One region of the Geodermatophilus sp. SYSU D01045 genome, then DNA from elsewhere that is predicted to be linked to it. Evidence: predicted binding sites of a transcription regulator. Region 1 holds the regulator's gene; the other holds the start of a gene.

Region 1 (4,388 bases):
ACGGGTGGTTGCCCCCTCGTCGGCCTCGCGCGAGTCGATCACGCGGCTGTCGGGGTTGTGGCAGAACGGGCAGCGCACTGCGGTTCACCTCCTCCGCGGGAGACCGGACCGGGGACCCGGTCGGGCGGCTGGTGCCGACGGGCTCGTCCGGCCCTGCCGGACCCGCCCGTCTGCGTCTGTCTGTGGACCCCTCTGGGGACATCCGGTGGACACCCCGTGGAGGTCCTGAGGACGGCCTGTGGAGGACTTCCATCGGTGCAACTACTAGATGTAGGGGGACAGTAGGCCCCGCTCCACTACATCTGCAAGACGAGAACCCGCGTGTCTCTTCCGTCGAGATCCGGCCGTGACCCCGTGGTGACCAGGGGCGAGCAGGGTCCCCTCCCGTCACACGACACGCCGGGACGCCGCGCGTGTCGGCGCGCGGGAGGGGGCGGGTGGGTGTATCGACCGCCCGTCAGGAGGGCGTCCACGAGCGCCTGCGATGGCGCGCGGACGCCCGCCCGGATCGCCGGCGGGACGCCGGCACGGGAACCACGGGCCCCGGGAGCACTCGCCCCCGCGGCGGGTCAGACGGTCGGGCGGACGGCGGGGCGGCCGCCGCGGGGGTGCGGCACCAGGTCCCCGAGGCGGATCGGCCGGGTGTAGAGGCGGGCGTCCTCGGCGAGGGTGTCGGCAGCGGGAGGTGCGGCCACGGACCCGAGGGCGACGGCGGGCATCTCCGCCGTGACGGCGCGGTGCCGCCCGGCGCCGTGGACGGCCCGTGCGCGGTGCCGGCCCGCGCCACCGCCGACGGCGGGCATCTCGGCGGTCATGTCGAGGCCGTGTCGACGTGCTCGGCGGGAGCGCTCGAGCGCAGGGCCTGCCGCCCGGTCCGATGCCGCCACGGCTGCCGGCGGGGCCTCGGGCGCCGGCGCGAGGTGCCGTTCGGGCAGTCGCACGTCGGCCAGCCCCACCCAGGTGCCGGCACCCTCGACCACCTCGGGGACGTCGGTCCGCAACCGCACCCAGGCCTCGCACACGCCGGCGTCGTCGTGTCGCCAGCCGAGCATCGCGCCGGGCACCCAGCTGCTGTTCACGAACACCTCGACGTCCTGTGGGGACCCGAAGGACACCGCTGCCTGGCTGTTCACGGCTGCTGACACGGTCCTCACCGTAAGTGTTGGTCTGCACTCAGTGCGTGAGCGACGCGACCGCCGATGGTTGACGAACCGGGGAGGTCCGCCTCGTCAGTTCCGGCCGCCCGGCCGCCGGCGGAGCGCCTACGGCAGGCGCAGCACCTGGCCGGGGACGACGACCGCCGCCTCCAGGTCGTTGAGCTCCTCGATCGCGTCGACCACCGCGCGCACGTCCTGGCCGGGGCCGGCGACCTCCGCGGCGATCGACCACACCGTGTCACCGCTCTCGACCACGACGCTGCTCTCGCCGGCCAGGCGCAGGCCGTCATCAGGGGCGAGGACCCCCCGGCCGAGGGCGGCCCCGCCGACGCCGGCGGCGAGGACCAGCACGGTGACCAGGCGGCGCCCGCGACGGGTCAGCCGCACCGGCGCCGGGGCCGGCGCGCACCGCGTGCGGACGGCGGCCCGGGCGGGCTCCGAGCGCACCGGCCGCCCGCTGGGGCGGGCCGGGTCGCGACGGGTGCGCGGCCCCTCGGCGGCCGGCCCGGCGGTGCGCGCGGGAGCCGCCGCGGGACGGTCGGGCACCGGCCGCAGGTGCCCCGCGACGCGGGGACCCGAGCCCGGCAGGCCCGCCCGCGGCGCCGGCCGGTCGGCGCGAGCCGGGACCGACCGGCCCCCGCCGGCGGCCGTCCCGCCCTCCCCGCGGAGCGGCGGCCGCCACGGGACCCGGACCGCCGCGTCGAACTCGAGCACTGCCTGCCGCACGCTGCCCATGACCGCTCCTCCAGATCGGGTCCACCGCATCGAACGCGTGTTCGATCGAACGTCTGTCCGGATGTCTACCGCACGGGTCCGACGAGTGCGAGAGCGGCGCGGCGTGTCCTTCGAACACACGTTTGAACCTGCGGCGCCGGCGCGCTACGGTCCGTGCGGGCGCACCGCCCGCCGACCGGCCCCGGCCGGGAGGGCGACGGACGGGCCGCGGGGACGCGGCCGGCGAGGAGGAGACGTGGCGGGCACGAGCGGGACCGGCCAGGGCACCCGGGGCGGCGGCGCGGCGACCCGCCGTCCGGCCGCCGAGCGCGGTGCCGGCGCGGACGGCACGGGCGCCGTGCGCACCTTCCCCGACCGGGGCGAGGGCGGCGACGGCCTGACCCAGCGGCAGCGCCGGGTCCTCGAGGTCATCCGCGACTCGATCGAGCGGCGTGGCTACCCCCCCTCGGTCCGCGAGATCGGCGAGGCGGTCGGCCTGTCCTCGGCGTCGTCGGTCGCCCACCAGCTGTCGGTGCTGCAGAAGAAGGGCTGGCTGCGGCGCGACCCCAACCGGCCCCGCGCACTCGACGTCCGGCTGCCCGGTGAGACCGCGGGCGAGTCCGCCCCGGCGGCGCCCGCCGCGGCCGCCGACGGCTCGGCGGCCCCCACCTACGTCCCGCTGGTCGGGCGGATCGCGGCCGGTGGCCCGGTGCTCGCCGAGCAGGCCGTCGAGGACGTCTTCCCGCTCCCCCGCGAGCTCGTCGGCGAGGGCACGCTGTTCATGCTGCGCGTCGCCGGTGACTCGATGGTCGACGCGGCCATCTGCGACGGCGACTGGGTCGTCGTCCGCCAGCAGCCCACCGCCGAGAACGGCGAGATCGTCGCCGCGATGCTCGACGGCGAGGCCACGGTCAAGACGTACAAGCGCCGCGACGGGCACGTCTGGCTGCTGCCGCACAACCCGGCCTACGAGCCGATCCCCGGCGACGAGGCCACCGTCCTCGGCCGCGTCGTCACCGTCCTGCGGCGGGTCTGAGCCGCAGGTCCCCGCCGGTGCCGGAGCTCAGGCGCCGGCGGGCGGACCACCGGACCGGCGGCGGCGCAGCCGCCCGCCGATCCACACCAGCGCGGTCGCGACGACGGCGGCGGCCACGCCGGCGGCCACCGGCGACAGGCCCCCGGCGTCCCCGCCGAGCAGGGCCGACGGCGACGGGTCGGCCGCGGGGGGCGCCGCCGTCGTGGGCGGCGCGGACCCCGCCGGGACCGGCACCGCGGTCACGTCCCCGGGGAGGCCCTCGCCGGCCACCAGCAGCGCGCTGCCGTCCGCGGTGAACGACACGGCCTCCCCCTGCGGTGCCTCGGGCAGGGCGATCCGCACCGGCTCGCCGGCCAGCGCCCCCGGGACGTCGGCCCCGGCGAGCGGCCAGACGTAGGCGTCGGTGTAGGTGCGCAGCGCGATCCGGCTGCCGTCGCGGGCGACCGCCCCGCCGGTGACCAGCAGTTGCCCGGCCCGGCCCACGGGACCGCCGGGCGTGCCGGTGAGGGTGAACGCGACGGTGCCGACGTCGGCCAGCGCGACCGTGCCGCCGTCGACCAGCGGCGCCGCCGGCCGGTAGACGTGGCTGGCGCCGAGCACCTCCTTGGTCACGATGTACGGGGTCCCGTCGGGGGCGAGCAGCAGCGCCTCGGCGTCGTGCGGGCCGTCGGGGTAGGTCAGCCGGTGCAGCGCCGTCCCGCCGTCGGGCCGCAGCGCGACGAGCGCGACCGTCGTCCGGACGGTGGTGTTGTCGCCGGTGTCGGCCAGCCACACCGTGCCGTCGGGGCCGACGCCGAGGTCCTCGGGGTCGTAGGGGTCCACCGGCGCGGTGGTCACGTCGACGACCTGGCACGCGCCGTCGAGCACGTACACGGCGACCTCGTCCCCGCCGTCGACCACGGCGAGCATCCGGTCGCCGACGTCCACCAGGCCGGAGAGCTCGGCCAGCCGCGGGTCGGTCACCTGGCAGCGGACCGAGGGAGCGGCCGGCTCCTCGGCCGCGGCCGGGGCCGCCCGGAGGGCGAGCAGGCCCGCGGTCAGCAGGACGGCCGGTGCCCGCCGGACGGTGCTACGCGGACGGGCGGCCGGACCGGGCACTCGCCCAGCGTGACAGCACCAGCGCGTCGAGTGCGTGAACCACGCCCAGCAGCAGCAGCCCGACGGCCGCGCCCACCACGGCGTCGGTGACCCAGTGGAAGTCCAGCGAGACCATCGCGATCCCGGTGGCCACCGGCCCGACGACGGCCAGCCACCACAGGGTGCGCTGCACCCGCGGCCCGAGTCCGTACTCGACCGCCTGCCAGCGCGCCACGCCCCACATGAGCACGGCGTTGGCCACGTGCCCGGAGGGGTAGCTGGCGCCGTCGCGGTGGAAGAAGGAACCGGGATAGGCGGGGGCGGTGCGGCCGGTGCCGAACTTGAACGCGTAGACGACGACGGTGAGCAGCGCCAGTGCGGTGACCACCCGCAGCAGCGGCAGC
Region 2 (4,388 bases), on a different contig from region 1:
TTCAGCGGCGACCAGATCTCCGCCCGGTCCGCGGTCACGTGGGCGATGGCGCAGTTGGGCTCCAGCGGCGCGTGGCTGACGAAGGCGAAGTCGAACTCCGCGTCCACCGTCCGCACCAGCAGGCCGGGCGCCAGTGGCGGCGGGGTGACCGCGCGCAGCTTCCGCCGGATCGACTCGTCGTCCTCGTCGTCGACCGTGCCCGGCCCCCAGGTGGCGCGCACGGCCGCGACGGCGTCGCGGGCCTGGCCGAAGGTCTCGGCGAGGACGGCGACCCCGGTCTGCACCACGGCGACGTCGACGACGCCCGGCATGGCCCGGACCTCGGCCTCGTTGTCCAGCGACCGGACGGTGCCGTTGATCGAGGGCGGGCGGCGCAGCATGGTCGGCAGCGCGCCGGGGACGACGTCGAGGTCGAGGGTGTAGCGCTGCCGGCCGGTCACCATCGCGCGGGCGTCGGTGCGGCTGGTGGGCGTGCCGACCACCCGCTGGGCCGCGGCCGGCTTGGGCGCGGCGAGCGCGACGGCGAGCGTCCGGTCGGCCGCGGCGGCGGACAGCTCGCCGTACGTGGCGGTCCGCCCGCCGGGGCCGCTGACCACGCCGTCGGTGACGGTGAGCGAGGCCGGGGTGGTGCCCCAGCGGAGGGCCGCGGCGGCCAGCAGCCGGGCGCGGGCGACCGCGGCCGCCCGCCGGACCGGGCCGTAGACGCTGCGGATGGTGTTGGAGCCGCCGGTGAGCTGGTTGAACACGAGCTCGGGGCGGGCGTCGGCGAGGGTGACGTCGACGCGGTCCAGCGGCACGTCGAGCTCGTCGGCCAGCAGCATGGCGACGGCGGTGGTGATGCCCTGGCCGACCTCGGCGCGGGGGAGGGCCAGGCCGACCCGGCCCCGCTCGTCGACGGTGACGACGATGAGGTCCTCGGTGGGCTTCCCGGCGAGGATCAGCACGTCACCGAGGTCGAGGAGCTCGGCCGGCGCGGGCAGCGACGGCAGCGCCTGCGCGGTGGCCGGGCCGGCCACGTCGGCGACGACCTGCGCCGCGACGGCGAGCGTCGGCGCGGCGACGAGGTAGGTGAGGAAACGGCGGCGGCTGTGCGTGGGCGCGGGCGCGTCGGTGCGGGGATGCTCGGGCAGGGTCGTCACGCGATGGCCTCTCGACGGGAAGCGGTCGATCGAGGACACGGCCGGGCTCGGCGGTGCTCGGCCCGGACCAACGAGCGGGCGCGACCGGGGTCACGACGTTGCAGTGCGACGGTGCGTCGTTGCAACGTCGCGCTCGGTGATCCACGTGGAACACCGCGGACGCACGAGGGCCCGGGACCGTGACGGTCCCGGGCCCTCGTGCGCGTCGGTGCGGCCGGTCGGTCGGCTGTGCCGACTCAGTTGGCCATGCTCAGTTGGCCATGTCGACGAAGCGGCTGTAGTGGCCCTGGAAGGCGACGGTGACGTTCGCCGTCGGGCCGTTGCGGTGCTTGACCAGCATGATGTCGGCCTCGCCGGCCCGCGGGCTCTCCTTCTCGTACATGTCCTCGCGGTGGATCATCATGACCATGTCGGCGTCCTGCTCGATCGAGCCGGACTCGCGGAGGTCCGACAGCATCGGCTTCTTGTCCTGACGCTGCTCGGACCCACGGTTGAGCTGCGACATCGCGATGACCGGGACCTCGAGCTCCTTGGCCAGCAGCTTCAGCGCCCGGGAGAACTCCGAGACCTCCTGCTGGCGGCTCTCGACGCGCTTGCCCGACGTCATGAGCTGGAGGTAGTCGATGACCACGAGCTTGAGGTCGTTGCGCTGCTTGAGCCGCCGCGCCTTGGCCCGGATCTCCATCATGGTCATGTTCGGCGAGTCGTCGATGTAGAGCGGGGCGTCGGCCACCTCGCCCATCCGGCGGGCCAGCTTCGACCAGTCCTCGTCGGACAGCGTGCCGGCGCGCATGTGGTGCAGCGGCACCTTCGCCTCGGCCGACAGCAGACGCATGGTGATCTCGTGCTTGCTCATCTCGAGCGAGAAGATGACGGCCGGCATGTGGTGCTTGACCGTGGCCGACCGCGCGATGTCCAGCCCGAGGGTCGACTTGCCCACACCGGGACGGGCGGCGATGACGACCATCTGCCCGGCCTGCAGGCCGTTGGTCAGCTCGTCGAGGTCGCGGATGCCGGTGGGCACGCCGCGGGCGGTGCCGCCACGGGAGGCGATGGCGTCGAGCTCGTCCATCGTGGGCTGCAGGACGTCCTCGAGGCGCGAGTAGTCCTCGCTCATCCGCTTCTCGGTGACCTCGTAGATCTCCTGCTGCGCCCGGTCGACGATGTCGTCGACGTCGCCCCGCCCGCCGGCCGCGCCGTAGCCCAGCTGCACGACGCGGGTGCCGGCCTCCACCAGGCGGCGCAGGGTGGCCTGCTCGGCGACGATCTGGGCGTAGTAGCCGGCGTTGGCCGCCGTCGGCGTCGAGGCGATGAGCGTGTGCAGGTACACCGCGCCGCCCATCTTGGACAGCTGGTCGGTGCGGTTGAGCTCCGCGGCGACGGTGATCGCGTCGGCCGGCTCACCCCGGCCGTAGAGATCGAGGATGCAGTCGTAGATCACCTGGTGCGCCGGCCGGTAGAAGTCGTTGCCGGTCAGCTGCTCCACGACGTCGGCGATGGCGTCCTTGCTCATCAGCATGCCGCCCAGCACCGACTGCTCGGCCGCGACGTCCTGCGGCGGCTGCCGGTCGTACTCCGGCGCCGTCGCCTGCGGCCGGCTGAAGTCGTCGGCCACCGCCACCTGGGTACCTCCCTCTCCTCGTGGGCACGCGCGCGCGTACAGACCCCGGCCGCCCGGCCGGGGCCCGGTGGGGGAAGCACCAGGACGCCTCGCGTGCCACTCGAACACGCGTTCGAGGACATCACTACCCGGAGCCACCGACAGTTCGTGGTGGTCCGGCGCAGGAGACGACGTTAGGAAGCGGGGACGGACCCGTCCAACACCCGTGTGGGCCGCGTTCTGCACAACTTGTGGACAAGTCGGTGGACAGCCGGAGTCGACATGTGGAGACGGGGAGGACACCGGCCAGTCGTGCCGCGGTCTCGCGGGCGTCACCTGCGTCCCGGCCACCCACCGGCTGTGGACACGAGAAAGTCGGCGCGCCGGGGGCTCCGGGCGTGTCGTGTCGTCCCGCCCGGCGCAGCCGTCACAGGCGCCCGCCGGCACCGGGGCCCGGCCACGACGGCCGCCGTCCGCGGTGTCCGCGGCCTCCCTGCCGCCGTCCGGGACCCCGGGGTCCCGGGAGGGCGGGCACGGCCCGGAGACGCCGCGAGGGGCGCCGGACGGTTGTCCGACGCCCCCCGCGGGCGGTGCTGCGGCGTCCTCAGCCGGCGACGACCTCGATGGGGAGGGTCGTCGTGACCTCCGGGTGCACCCGCACGGTGACGGTGTGCTTGCCGGTGGTCTTGATGCTGCTCGGCAGCTCGATGCGGCGGCGGTCCAGCTCCGGGCCGCCGGCGGCCGTGACGGCCGCGGCGACGTCGGCGGTGGTGACGCGGCCGAACAGGCGGCCGCCGTCGCCGGCGCGGGCGGGCACCCGGACGGTCAGGCCGGACAGGCGCCCGGCCACGGCCTGGGCCTCCTCGAGCGACCGCACGTCGCGGGCGGCACGCGCCCGGCGCAGCGACTCGACCTGCTTCTCGGCACCGCGGGTGGCGACGATGGCCAGGCCGCGGGGCAGGAGGTAGTTGCGGCCGTAGCCGCCCTTGACCTCGACGGTGTCACCGGAGGACCCGAGACCGGTGACCTCCTGCGTCAGGATCAGCTTCATCGTGCTCATGGTCAGCGCGCCGTCGAGGTGTAGGGCAGCAGGGCCATCTCACGGCTGTTCTTGACGGCCGTGGCGACGTCCCGCTGGTGCTGGCTGCAGTTGCCGCTCACGCGGCGGGCACGGATCTTGCCGCGGTCGGAGATGAACTTCCGCAGCAGCGTCGTGTCCTTGTAGTCGATGTAGGTCGCCTTGTCCTTGCAGAACTGGCAGACCTTCTTCTTGGGCTTGCGCACAGGGGGCTTGGGCACTGGGTTCTCCAGGTACGGCTAGAGCGTGGTGAGGTGGTGGACCGGCCCCCTCGCAGGGGCCCGCGCCGAGCGGAGCGAGGCGTGGGGGCGAGGGGGTCCTTCTCAGAAGGGCGGCTCGTCGGACGGGCCGGCGGGCGTCGACCACGGGTCGCTCGCGCCGCCGCCGAAACCGCCGCCACCGCCGCCGCCGAAACCGCCACCGCCGCCGCCACCCTCACCGCGCGAGGCCCGGGTGACCTTCGCGGTGGCGTAGCGCAGCGAGGGACCGATCTCGTCGACCTCGAGCTCGACGACGGTGCGCTTCTCGCCCTCCTTGGTCTCGAACGAGCGCTGCTTGAGGCGCCCCGAGA

What was found. Region 1 encodes LexA, which represses DNA repair genes until DNA is damaged. Its sites were predicted from a motif close to TCGAACANNTGTTCGA; they were not measured.
Region 2: a site for LexA is predicted at 2,861-2,876, ahead of dnaB (replicative DNA helicase). Genes of this name have one in related genera too.

Annotation. Positions count from the first base shown of each region.
Region 1 covers NZ_JBJGZB010000021.1:12,714-17,101, reverse strand. The annotation lists gene nrdR (transcriptional regulator NrdR) at 1-78, opposite strand, end outside; gene ACI798_RS17295 (hypothetical protein) at 570-1,145, opposite strand; gene ACI798_RS17290 (LysM peptidoglycan-binding domain-containing protein) at 1,263-1,892, opposite strand; gene lexA (transcriptional repressor LexA) at 2,128-2,907, shown strand; gene ACI798_RS17280 (hypothetical protein) at 2,935-4,005, opposite strand; gene ACI798_RS17275 (phosphatase PAP2 family protein) at 3,977-4,388, opposite strand, start outside.
Region 2 covers NZ_JBJGZB010000007.1:116,845-121,232, forward strand. The annotation lists gene ACI798_RS07955 (molybdopterin cofactor-binding domain-containing protein) at 1-1,139, opposite strand, end outside; gene dnaB (replicative DNA helicase) at 1,390-2,754, opposite strand; gene rplI (50S ribosomal protein L9) at 3,344-3,790, opposite strand; gene rpsR (30S ribosomal protein S18) at 3,802-4,038, opposite strand; gene ACI798_RS07975 (single-stranded DNA-binding protein) at 4,141-4,388, opposite strand, start outside.